3 regions of the Altererythrobacter sp. B11 genome follow, and region 2 is predicted to be linked to each of the others. Evidence: predicted binding sites of a transcription regulator. Region 2 holds the regulator's gene; each other region holds the start of a gene.
What was found. The regulator LexA, encoded in region 2, represses DNA repair genes until DNA is damaged. The targets are predictions, from matches to a motif close to GTTCCNCNCTTGTTCT.
Positions count from the first base shown of each region.

Region 1: AEB_RS09085 (recA-like protein) is a predicted target of LexA. The motif match lies at 1,821-1,836, and genes of this name have one in related genera.
Region 3: rmuC (DNA recombination protein RmuC) is a predicted target of LexA. The motif match lies at 1,713-1,728, and genes of this name have one in related genera.

Region 1 is NZ_AP018498.1:1,891,051-1,894,324, reverse strand. Features, by position in the region: gene AEB_RS09090 (Y-family DNA polymerase) at 1-854, opposite strand, end outside; gene AEB_RS09085 (recA-like protein) at 1,093-1,803, opposite strand; gene AEB_RS09080 (pyridoxamine 5'-phosphate oxidase family protein) at 1,967-2,437, shown strand; gene AEB_RS09075 (amino acid permease) at 2,498-3,274, opposite strand, start outside.
Region 2 is NZ_AP018498.1:2,267,329-2,270,602, reverse strand. Features, by position in the region: gene moaC (cyclic pyranopterin monophosphate synthase MoaC) at 1-282, shown strand, start outside; gene AEB_RS10840 (molybdopterin molybdotransferase MoeA) at 279-1,484, shown strand; gene lexA (transcriptional repressor LexA) at 1,554-2,255, shown strand; gene AEB_RS10830 (ComEC/Rec2 family competence protein) at 2,287-3,274, opposite strand, start outside.
Region 3 is NZ_AP018498.1:3,051,667-3,054,940, forward strand. Features, by position in the region: gene AEB_RS14535 (hypothetical protein) at 1-257, opposite strand, end outside; gene rmuC (DNA recombination protein RmuC) at 254-1,696, opposite strand; gene AEB_RS14545 (formate--tetrahydrofolate ligase) at 1,943-3,274, shown strand, end outside.

The DNA of each region.
Region 1 (3,274 bases), 380 kb from region 2:
ATGCGCAGCATCTCGATGCCAAAGCCCGCCTCCACATCATCCAGCTTGTGTGCGAACAGGCGGCAGATATGCGCCGGATCGCGCATGGGTGCGGCCATTTCTAGCTGGCGCAGGGCAATATCGCCATCCACGCGCCACAGGCCAAGCTCCAGCCGTCGCGCCCCGACGCCCCGCCCTTCCAGTTCGCGCGCCATGTCCGCCGAAAGATCGGCCACCACCTGATCCAGCAAGGCACGGTGGCGAATGGGTTCCAGCAGGCGGCGCTGCACCAGCGGCGGGCATGGCGCAGCAACCGGCAGCAGCGGTTCGGGAATGAGGCCCAGCAATTGGTCCATCCGCAGCAAAGGATTGGCCGCGGGCGAACGCTTGTTGAAGAACCGCCGCTGCACAGAATCTCGTTCAATTCCATTGAGATCGGATAGTTTCTTGAGGCCAAGCCTGCGCAAGGTGACCACCACATCCCCATCCAGCCGCAGGGCAGCGACCGGCAGCCTGGCCAGCATCTCGGGAATCTCCCCCTGCCCGGCCTGACTGCAGGGTAGAATGGCCTGATCCACGCCATGGTGGGCGAGCGCCCATGCCGCCCCAGCCGTTGGAGCGATGGCCGTGCGCACGGTGAGACCGCGCCGCCTCATGTGCCGGGCGACATCGCCCAGCAGCGCCGCCTCTCCCCCGAAGAGATGCGCCACCGCGCTGACATCCACCAGCAGGCCGTCGGGGGGATCGATCGCGCTCCACGGACCCCAGCGTTGCGCCCACAGGGCGAGCGTCTCCAGAAAGGCGAGATCGCCGCCGGGATCGGCAGGCGCCACCTTGATCTGCGGGCACAGGGTGCGCGCATCGGCCAGCATCATGCCCACCTGCGCACCGGCAGCGAGCCCAGCCTCATTGGCCGCTTCTATCCGCGGGCCATGCGCGGTTTCGGCAATCAGTGCCGTGGGAAAGCTATCGGCGGCTTGCCCCGGCGCGCAGCCTTGCCCCAGCCGCCACCGGTCCACCGCCAGCCGCGCCAGCCAGACGGCGAGAATCCGGCGCCCGCCGGCGGGATCGGCAAGAGCGCTCCGGTCAGGATCGGCGGATAGCACGCTGCCCTCACCCTCGCGCCCGCCTGCCGCCCAGGCCTCCGGCACTTTCTTCCCCCGCCGGCACAGCCTGCAGGCGCCCCTGCTCCTCCCACAGCAGCCATTCTCCGGGAGGGTGGCTGCGCGCGCGGAACAGTTCGGCCTGCCAGGCAGGTGTACCGGGCGCGGCCGCATTCCAGCGGGGTGGATCGGAGGGGGCCGAGCGCACCTGCCAGCGCATCCGCGCGGAAGACAGATCAGGCGCCGCATCGTGGCGGACGAGGAACAGCGGCACGCCATGCTTTTCCGCCGCCAGGCTCAGACGCCGGGAGGCGGTGAAATCCAGCGCCCGCGGATTGCCGGCAATCTCCCCGATCACGCAGGCAAGATCCCGGCAACGCAGCCCCTCCTCCAGCGCAAACAGCGCATCTTCGGCCTTGGCGGCAACGACATGGATCACATCGCGACGCAGATCCTCCGGCAAGCCGGCCCAATAGGGGCGACCGGTCAGGCGGATCGAAGCGGCATCCTGCACCCACAGGAAGCTGCGCCCTTCCTCCCTGTCGCAGGGACGGGCTCGCAGGGCATCCCGTGCCAATGCCAGAGCTGCGCCCACGCCGCCTCCTTCGCCGCTCGCGGCGAATATCTCGCTATGCCGCGCCCCTTCCAGCCCGGGCCGCCAGCGCAGGGCGGAGAGGGTGGAAGAAAATGCGGCTGCAGAAGGGAGATGGGGCTTTTCCATGCGGCTTGGACTCTATTGTTCTCTTTATGTTCCAACCTTTCCCGATTCGCAAGGGAGCCCTGCCCCGGCCTCCTCAATTGTCCCCCGCAGAGCCGGGGAGGAACCGATCCGCCCGCAGTCCCGTTGCAGCGGGGACTACTCAATTTTGTCAGGAGCGCCTGAGATGTCCGATACCGAGGAATTGAAACAGAAGTTCTGGAAGGCGCTGGACGACAGCCCCATGCTGTTCCTGCAGCTGGATTCCGACCCGCACAGCGCGGTGCCGATGACAGCCCAGCTGGACAAGCACGCCAACAGCGCGATCTGGTTCTTCACCGGCAAGAGCAACACCCTTGCCCAGGGCGGAGGGGCAACCGCTACCTTCTCCAGCAAGGGGCACGAGATGTTCGCCCGCTTTTCGGGCACGCTGATTACCGAAACCAGTCGCGAACGGCTGGAGAAGCAGTGGAACAGCGTGATCGAGGCGTGGTTTCCCGGCGGGAAGGATGATCCCAACCTGCTGATGCTGCGCATGGATCTGGGCCGGGCGGAGCTGTGGAACAGCGACCTCGGCTTTATCGACAACACCAAGATGCTGCTGGGCTTCGACACGCGCGAGGATGCGCGCGAGGAACATACCGAAACCACTCTCTGACACGCCACGGCATGTCACGCGCAGGGCCGCCCTTACAGGGCGGCCCTTTGCTTATCCATTTCAGGCGTCCTTGCCGCCCGGGGTGTGTGCATCGGGCATGGGCGGCACCGGCATCGGGGGTGCATCGGCATCATCCTCATGCACATCGATGATGCCGCGGCCCACATGGCTTTTGCGATAGCCGTAGAGGAAATAGACCACGAGCCCGGCTCCGCCCCACACCGGCAGGACCATCTTCGCTTCGAAGGGCAGATTCACATAGAGCCCCACCGTGCCGAGGATCGCCAGCGGCGCCACCACCCACACCAGCGGGGTGCGGAACGGACGCGGCCGGTCCGGCTGGGTGCGCCGGAGGATCAGCACCGCCAGCGCCACCATGAAGAAGGCGAATAGCGTGCCCGAATTGGAGATGTCCGCCAGTTGGCCCACCGGCAGGAACGCGGCGAAGAACGCCACGGCAACGCCGGTGATCATCGTCACCACATGCGGCGTTTTCCACCGCGGATGGATCACCGCCAGCCTTTCGGGCAGCAGCCCGTCGCGCGCCATGACGAAGAAGATGCGCGTCTGGCCGAACAGCATGATGAGGATGACCGAAGGCAGGGCGAGGAAGGCGGCAACACCGATCAGGTCACCCACCCGCTGCCAGCCGATCGAGCGCAGCACATGGGCCAGCGCCTCGCGCGAGCAGACCAGCGGTTCCGACCCCATGCCCGCGAGTGACTGGCACCGGGCGGCGAATTCGGGCGTGCCGGGCGCAAGGATGGCGCCGCCGGGGCCGGAGACGGGCTGCGCCCCGATTGCGCCGATCGCGCCTGCGGCAACGAGCAGGTAGAA
Region 2 (3,274 bases):
ATGGCGGCCAAGCGCACGGGTGACCTGATTCCGCTGTGCCACCCCCTCGCGCTGGACGCGGTGACGGTGGACTTCACCTTCGCGGATGACAGCGTGGAGGTGACCGCGCGCGCCTCGCTCACCGGCCGCACCGGCGTGGAGATGGAAGCGATGACAGCCGTCTCCCTCGCGCTGCTGACGATTTACGACATGGCCAAGGCGATCGACAAGGGCATGGTAATCGAGAGCATCCGCCTGCTGGAAAAGACCGGCGGCAAGAGCGGCACCTGGCGCGCGGCATGAGTCTGCCGGAACCCATTCCGCTTGGTGAGGCGCAGGCGCGGCTGCTCGCAATGGCAGAGCCGCGCGGCAGCGAAACCCTGCCGGTCGAGGCGGCATTGGGGCGCTTTCTTGCGGCCGAGCTGGCAGCGCAGCGCGATCAGCCGGCGGCGGACCTCTCGGCCATGGATGGCTATGCCATGCGCGCGGATGATCTCTCCGGTCCGTGGAAGGTGGTGGGCGAAAGCGCGGCCGGGCACCCGTTTGCGGGCGCGCTCCGGCGGGGAGAAGCGATCCGCATCTCCACCGGCGCGCTGATGCCGGCAGAAGGTGGGGCCGTTCTGCTGCAGGAAGAGGCGGTGGGAGAGGGTGAGCGGCTCACGCTCGCCCCCGCAGGAGAGGCTGCGCCGCGTCATGTGCGCCGAGCGGGCTTTGATTTCCGCCGCGGGGCTGGCCTGCTCGCGGGCGGCACCCGGCTCGGCCCGGCGCAGATCGCCCTCGCAATCTCCGCCGGCCATGCCTCGGTGCCTGTCGGCCAGCGCCCCGCGCTCGTCGTGATCGACAGCGGGGACGAACTGGCCGAGACGCCCGAGAACTGTCCGCCGCATCGCATTCCCGCCAGTAACGGGGCCATGCTCGCTGCCATGGCCGCGCCTTGGGCTGGATCGGTCATGCGGATCGGTCCGGTCAGGGACGATCTTGGCGCCCTTGCAGACGCTCTCGCCCGTACCGAAGGGGCCGATGTGGTGGTCACCAGCGGCGGAGCGTCGGTGGGCGATCACGATCTTGTCCGCCCCGCGCTGGAGGCCTGGGGTGCGCGGATCGATTTCTGGCGCGTGGCGATGAAGCCGGGCAAGCCGCTGCTGGTGGCCCGGCGCGGGCGGCAGATCGTGCTCGGTCTGCCGGGTAATCCGGTGTCGAGCTATGTCACCGCGTTCCTTTTCCTGCTGCCGCTGCTGCGCCGCATCGCCGGCGCGGCGGAGCCCCTTCCCCGCCTTCTCGGCTTCCCCCTGGCCGGCGATTTGCCCGGCGTGGGCGGGCGGCTGGAATTCGTCCGCGCGCGCCTCGATCCCGGCGGGCTCGCGCCGATCGCGCAGCAGGACAGCAGCGCCCTTGCCGCGCTGGGCAGCGCAGACGCGCTGATCCGGCGGGAGATCGGCGCCCCCGCAGCGCGGGCAGGAGAGATGGTTCAGGCCTATCTGCTCGAGAATGGCGGAATTGCTTGACGGGCAAGCGCGGGTTGCCTAATTGTTCCATGTTCGTTCCCGAATTGGAACATCTCGAGGAGTGGCTTCATGTTGACCGCCAAACAGCACGAGCTCCTGCTTTTCATCCAGCGGCGGCTGGAGGAATCAGGCATTTCCCCGTCTTTCGAGGAAATGAAGGAGGCGCTCGACCTGAAGAGCAAATCGGGGGTCCATCGCCTGATTTCCGCTCTCGAGGAACGCGGCTTCATCCGCCGCCTGCCCAATCGCGCCCGCGCGCTGGAAGTGCTGCGCCAGCCTGAAGACCGGACGGCATCGCTGCGGCAGGCCGCCAATGATACGGGCTCGTCCGCCTCTGTGGTCGGCAAGGTGGCCACGGCACCGCGCGCGGCCCCTTCCCCGGCCAATGACGTGATCGAAATCCCCCTCCACGGGCGCATTGCCGCGGGCGTACCCATCGAAGCGCTGGAGGACAGCCGCGTGCTGCCGGTTCCCGCCGCCCTGCTGGGCGCGGGGGAGCATTACGCGCTAGAGGTATCCGGCGACTCCATGGTGGAAGCGGGTATTTTTGACGGCGATTATGCGCTCGTCCGCCGCACCGATACGGCGCGGGACGGCGAAATCGTGGTCGCGCTGGTGCGCGATGAAGAGGCTACGCTCAAATATCTGCGGCGGGAAAACGGCATGATCCGGCTCGATCCCGCCAACGCCTCCTACGATCCGCAATTCTTCCGCCCTGATGAGGTGAAGGTTCAGGGCAAGCTCGCGGGCCTGCTGCGCCGCTACCACTGAGGGGCTGAGGCCCCACTTTGGTGAGGGCGGGTCAGCGGCGGCTCCGCTGCACGCCGGCGCGCCACCAACCGTGGTCGCCCTGCCCCTCCGCCACCGTGTCGATGTGCCGGCTGGCAAGCACGATTGCGAGGCCGCCGGTTTCGCTCAGCATGCGCCGGTCGGCCCGCAGCCAGCGCGGCCGACAACTGGCCGGCAGCCAGCGATCGGCGATGACGATGTCGGCCCGCTCGCAGGCCGCTGCCAGTGCCCGCTCAGCGATGATCTCCCGGCTACGGCTCATCAGGATGTGCCAGTCCCGCCCACCCCGCCGCAGGGAGACGACGCAGAAGTCACGCGAGCACCTCGCTCCCGGCCAGTCCGCCATCGCCACCGGCTCCCCTTCAAGGGCAGCCATCTGCAGGAGATTGTCCTTCGCATAGTCGCTGCGGCTGTCGCGCAGCATGATCAGCCGCTCATCCTCGCCCACGATTCCGACATGACGCCCGTCGCCGGAGATCAGCAGGTCCGGCCGCGGGGTTGCCAGCAGCAGCAGGGTCGCCAGCGCCGTGGGAACGAGACCGAGCAGCCGCATCCGTCCGCGCCACAGCGCCAGCCACAGCCCACCCGCAAGGAACAGGGCGAAGGTCGGGCCGCCCATCTGCGGCATCAGCTTGACGGCCCCCGCCTGCCCGGCGGTGAGATAGGCGATGAAGAGCAGGAGATCGAGCGACTTGCCGGCCATCCACCAGAACGGCGCGCCCAGCCCGGCGAGGTCCAGCACCAGCGCCAATGCAATCAGCGGCATGGACAGAAAGGTCACGAGCGGAATGGCTACTACATTCGCAAAGGCGCCGTACAGCCCGGCGCGATGGAAATGGAACAGCACGATCGGCATCAGGGCCAGCTCGATCACCAGGCCGGTGAGCAGCAGCATCGCCACGCGCCGCCCGGCCCGCGACAGCCATCCCTCTTCACGGGGAGCGAGAAAGGCGCGGATCGGCCTAGCCTCATGCAACGCCACGATCGCAATTACCGCCGCG
Region 3 (3,274 bases), 780 kb from region 2:
GCGGCGAAGCCGTCCACATCGCGCGCCTTCACCACTTCGGCCAGTTTCTGGCGGAAGGCATCGGCGCCTTCCAGCCCCACGCACTCGTCACGCGGGGCGTAAGGCCCTTCGGCCACATGGGGCGTCTCGGTGGGATCGCCCTGCGCCACATCCACGATGTTCTCGGCGGCTTCCTCTACCGTGTCCGACGGCGCGCTTTCCTGGCTGCAGGCACCAAGCACCAGCGCCGCCGCGGCAATCCCAATTCCGAACCTCATCCCGATCCTTCCACTCCCTCCATCGGGCCGTTCTCCACGAGACGCGGACCATCCGTTTCCTCTATATCCGCAGCCGTATAACGCGGCGCGCTTTCGACCAGCTGAACCTCTTCGGCATCGCGTTTGCCGGTTTCGATTCCCTTGTCGCGCAATTTGCGAGCGGAGGACAGGACGTTCCGCTCATAGCTGCCGACAAATTTGTTGTAATTGGTCACGGCAGTTTCAAGGCCCGAACCGACACGTTTGAGATGATCGCCGGCAATGGCGATGCGGTCATAGAGTTCCGTGGCCAGCTGGCCGATTGCCCGCGCCTCCTGCGCCAGCGCATCCTGCCGCCACACCTGCGCCACGGTGCGGGCGATGGCGACGAGATTGGTAGGCGTGGCCAGCAGGACGTTGTTCCTGAAAGCGAAGTCCCACAAATCCGGATCGCTTTCCAAGGCGGCGGCGACGAAATGCTCGCCCGGCACGAACATCACGACATAGTCCGGCGCCTCTTCGAACTGGCTCTGATAGCTCTTCGCGCCGAGCTGCTGCACATGGGTCTTCATGGAGCGCGCATGGGCCAGCAGAGCAAGGCGGCGCACCTCGCCCTCGTCCGTCTCGAAGGCTTCCTGATAGGCCTTGAGCGACACTTTGGCGTCGATCACCAGCATCTTCTTCCCGGGAATTCGCACGATCGCGTCGGGGCGCAGCCGGCCGTCCTCCGTGTCGATCGACTGTTCCAGGAAGAAATCGGTGTGCTGGGTGAGACCGCATTGTTCCAGCACATTCTGCAACGCACGCTCGCCCCACCGCCCGCGCGCCTTGGGCGCATTGGTGAGCGCGCTGGACAGCTTCATCGCTTCCGCCTGCACCGCCTGCTGCCCTTCGCGCATCGACTGGATCAGTCCCGTGAGCTGGCCGAAGGCATCCACCCGCTTCGCTTCCAGCTCGCTCACCTGGCGCTCATAGCTCTTCAGCCGTTCGTCCACCGGGCGCAGCAGCGCCGCCATGGCTTCCTTGCTCGCCTTCTCCGAATTGCCGAAGCGTTCGGTGGCATTCTTCAGGAATTCTTCCTGTGCGCGGCCCAGCACCTTCGTCCCGGTGAGCTGGAACTCCTTCAGCAGTTCCGCCCGCGCGTCCATCAGCAGGCGCTTCTGCTCCTCGAAATTGGCGGCATTAGCCTTCAGCGTGGCGAGTTCGGCGCCGAGCCGTTCGCGTTCCCCCCGCACAGCCTCCAGCTGCTCGGCCAGAGCCTCCGCCCGCTGGGCGCGCACGCTGGCATTTTCCAGATCGACGATCGCCTGGCGGAAGCGGCCGTCCAGCTCCTCTGCCCGCGAATGACTTTCGCCGTGGCGCTGCTTCCACTCCGCCACGGGCCGCGAGCCCATGAACCAGCCGAGCCCCGCGCCCGCCAGAAGGGCGACGATAAGAAGTATGGCGAAGAGGGGATCCATGACACCTGCCGCAAAGGGAACGAAAATGGAACGTAACGGCGACGCATGGTGCCCGCAACCCCGCTGCGGCAACAATCCACCGCCCGCCCGTCATCAGCCCGCAAGAATCGGGCTTGAGCATTCCGCCCGGAAGATTGTATGGACCGCTTACAATTCGTGATTACGAAATTTTCGTGATTGCGAAAAATCTGCGGCACGAGCCGCCGGAATTCGACTTGGCAATTGCCCCCAACGGAGAGGACACCGATGCCCACCGATATCGAGATCGCCCGTCAGGCTACCCTGATCCCCATCACCGAAGTGGCCAAGAAGGCCGGCGTGCCGGACGATGCGCTGATCCCCTATGGCAAGTACAAGGCCAAGGTGGACACGGCGGCGCTGCCCAAGGATTCGAACGGCAAGCTGATCCTCGTCACCGCGATCAACCCGACTCCGGCCGGCGAAGGCAAGACCACGACCTCGGTCGGCCTCAGCGACGCGCTGCACCTGATCGGCAAGAAGACCATGCTGTGCCTGCGTGAGCCGAGCCTGGGCCCGTGCTTCGGCGTCAAGGGCGGCGGCGCCGGCGGCGGCAAGAGCCAGGTCATGCCGATGGACGAGATCAACCTGCACTTCACGGGTGACTTCCACGCCATCACCAGCGCGCACAATCTGCTGAGCGCGATGATCGACAACTCGATCTACTGGGGCAACCCGAACGACATCGACCTGCGCCGCGTGACCTGGCGCCGCGTGCTGGACATGAACGATCGCGCGCTGCGCCAGATCGTCGGCCCGCTCGGCGGCGTGTCGAACGGCTTCCCGCGCGAAACCGGCTTCGACATCACCGTGGCGTCCGAAATCATGGCGATCCTGTGCCTCGCCAGCGATCTCGACGATCTGCAGAAGCGCCTGGGCGACATCATCATCGGCTATCGCCGCGACAAGACCCCGGTGTTCTGCCGCGACATCAAGGCCGACCGCGCGATGACCGTGCTGCTGAAGGACGCGATCCTGCCGAACCTGGTGCAGACGCTGGAAAACAACCCGGCCTTCCTGCACGGCGGCCCCTTCGCCAACATCGCCCATGGCTGCAACTCGGTGATCGCCACCAAGACCGCGCTGCAGATGGCCGACTACGTCGTGACCGAGGCCGGCTTCGGCGCCGACCTGGGTGCCGAGAAGTTCATGGACATCAAGTGCCGCCTCGCCGGCCTCAAGCCCGACGCGATCGTGCTGGTAGCGACGGTCCGCTCGCTCAAGATGAACGGCGGCGTGCCCAAGGCCGACCTCACCAAGGGTGAGAATGTCGAGGCCGTCCGCGCCGGTTCGGTCAACCTCAAGCGCCATATCGAGAACGTGAAGAAGTTCGGCATCACGCCGACCATCGCGATCAATCACTTCTATCTCGATACCGATGCCGAGATCGCCGTGATCAAGGAAATGGCCGAGAGCTATGGCGCCGATGCCGTGATCTGCAAGCACTGGGCCGAAGGCGGCGAAGGTGCGCGAGAACTGGCCGAGATCGTGAGCAAGAAGGCCGATGCCGGCGCCCCCGATTTCAACCAGCTCTATCCGAGCGCGATGCCGCTGGCCGAG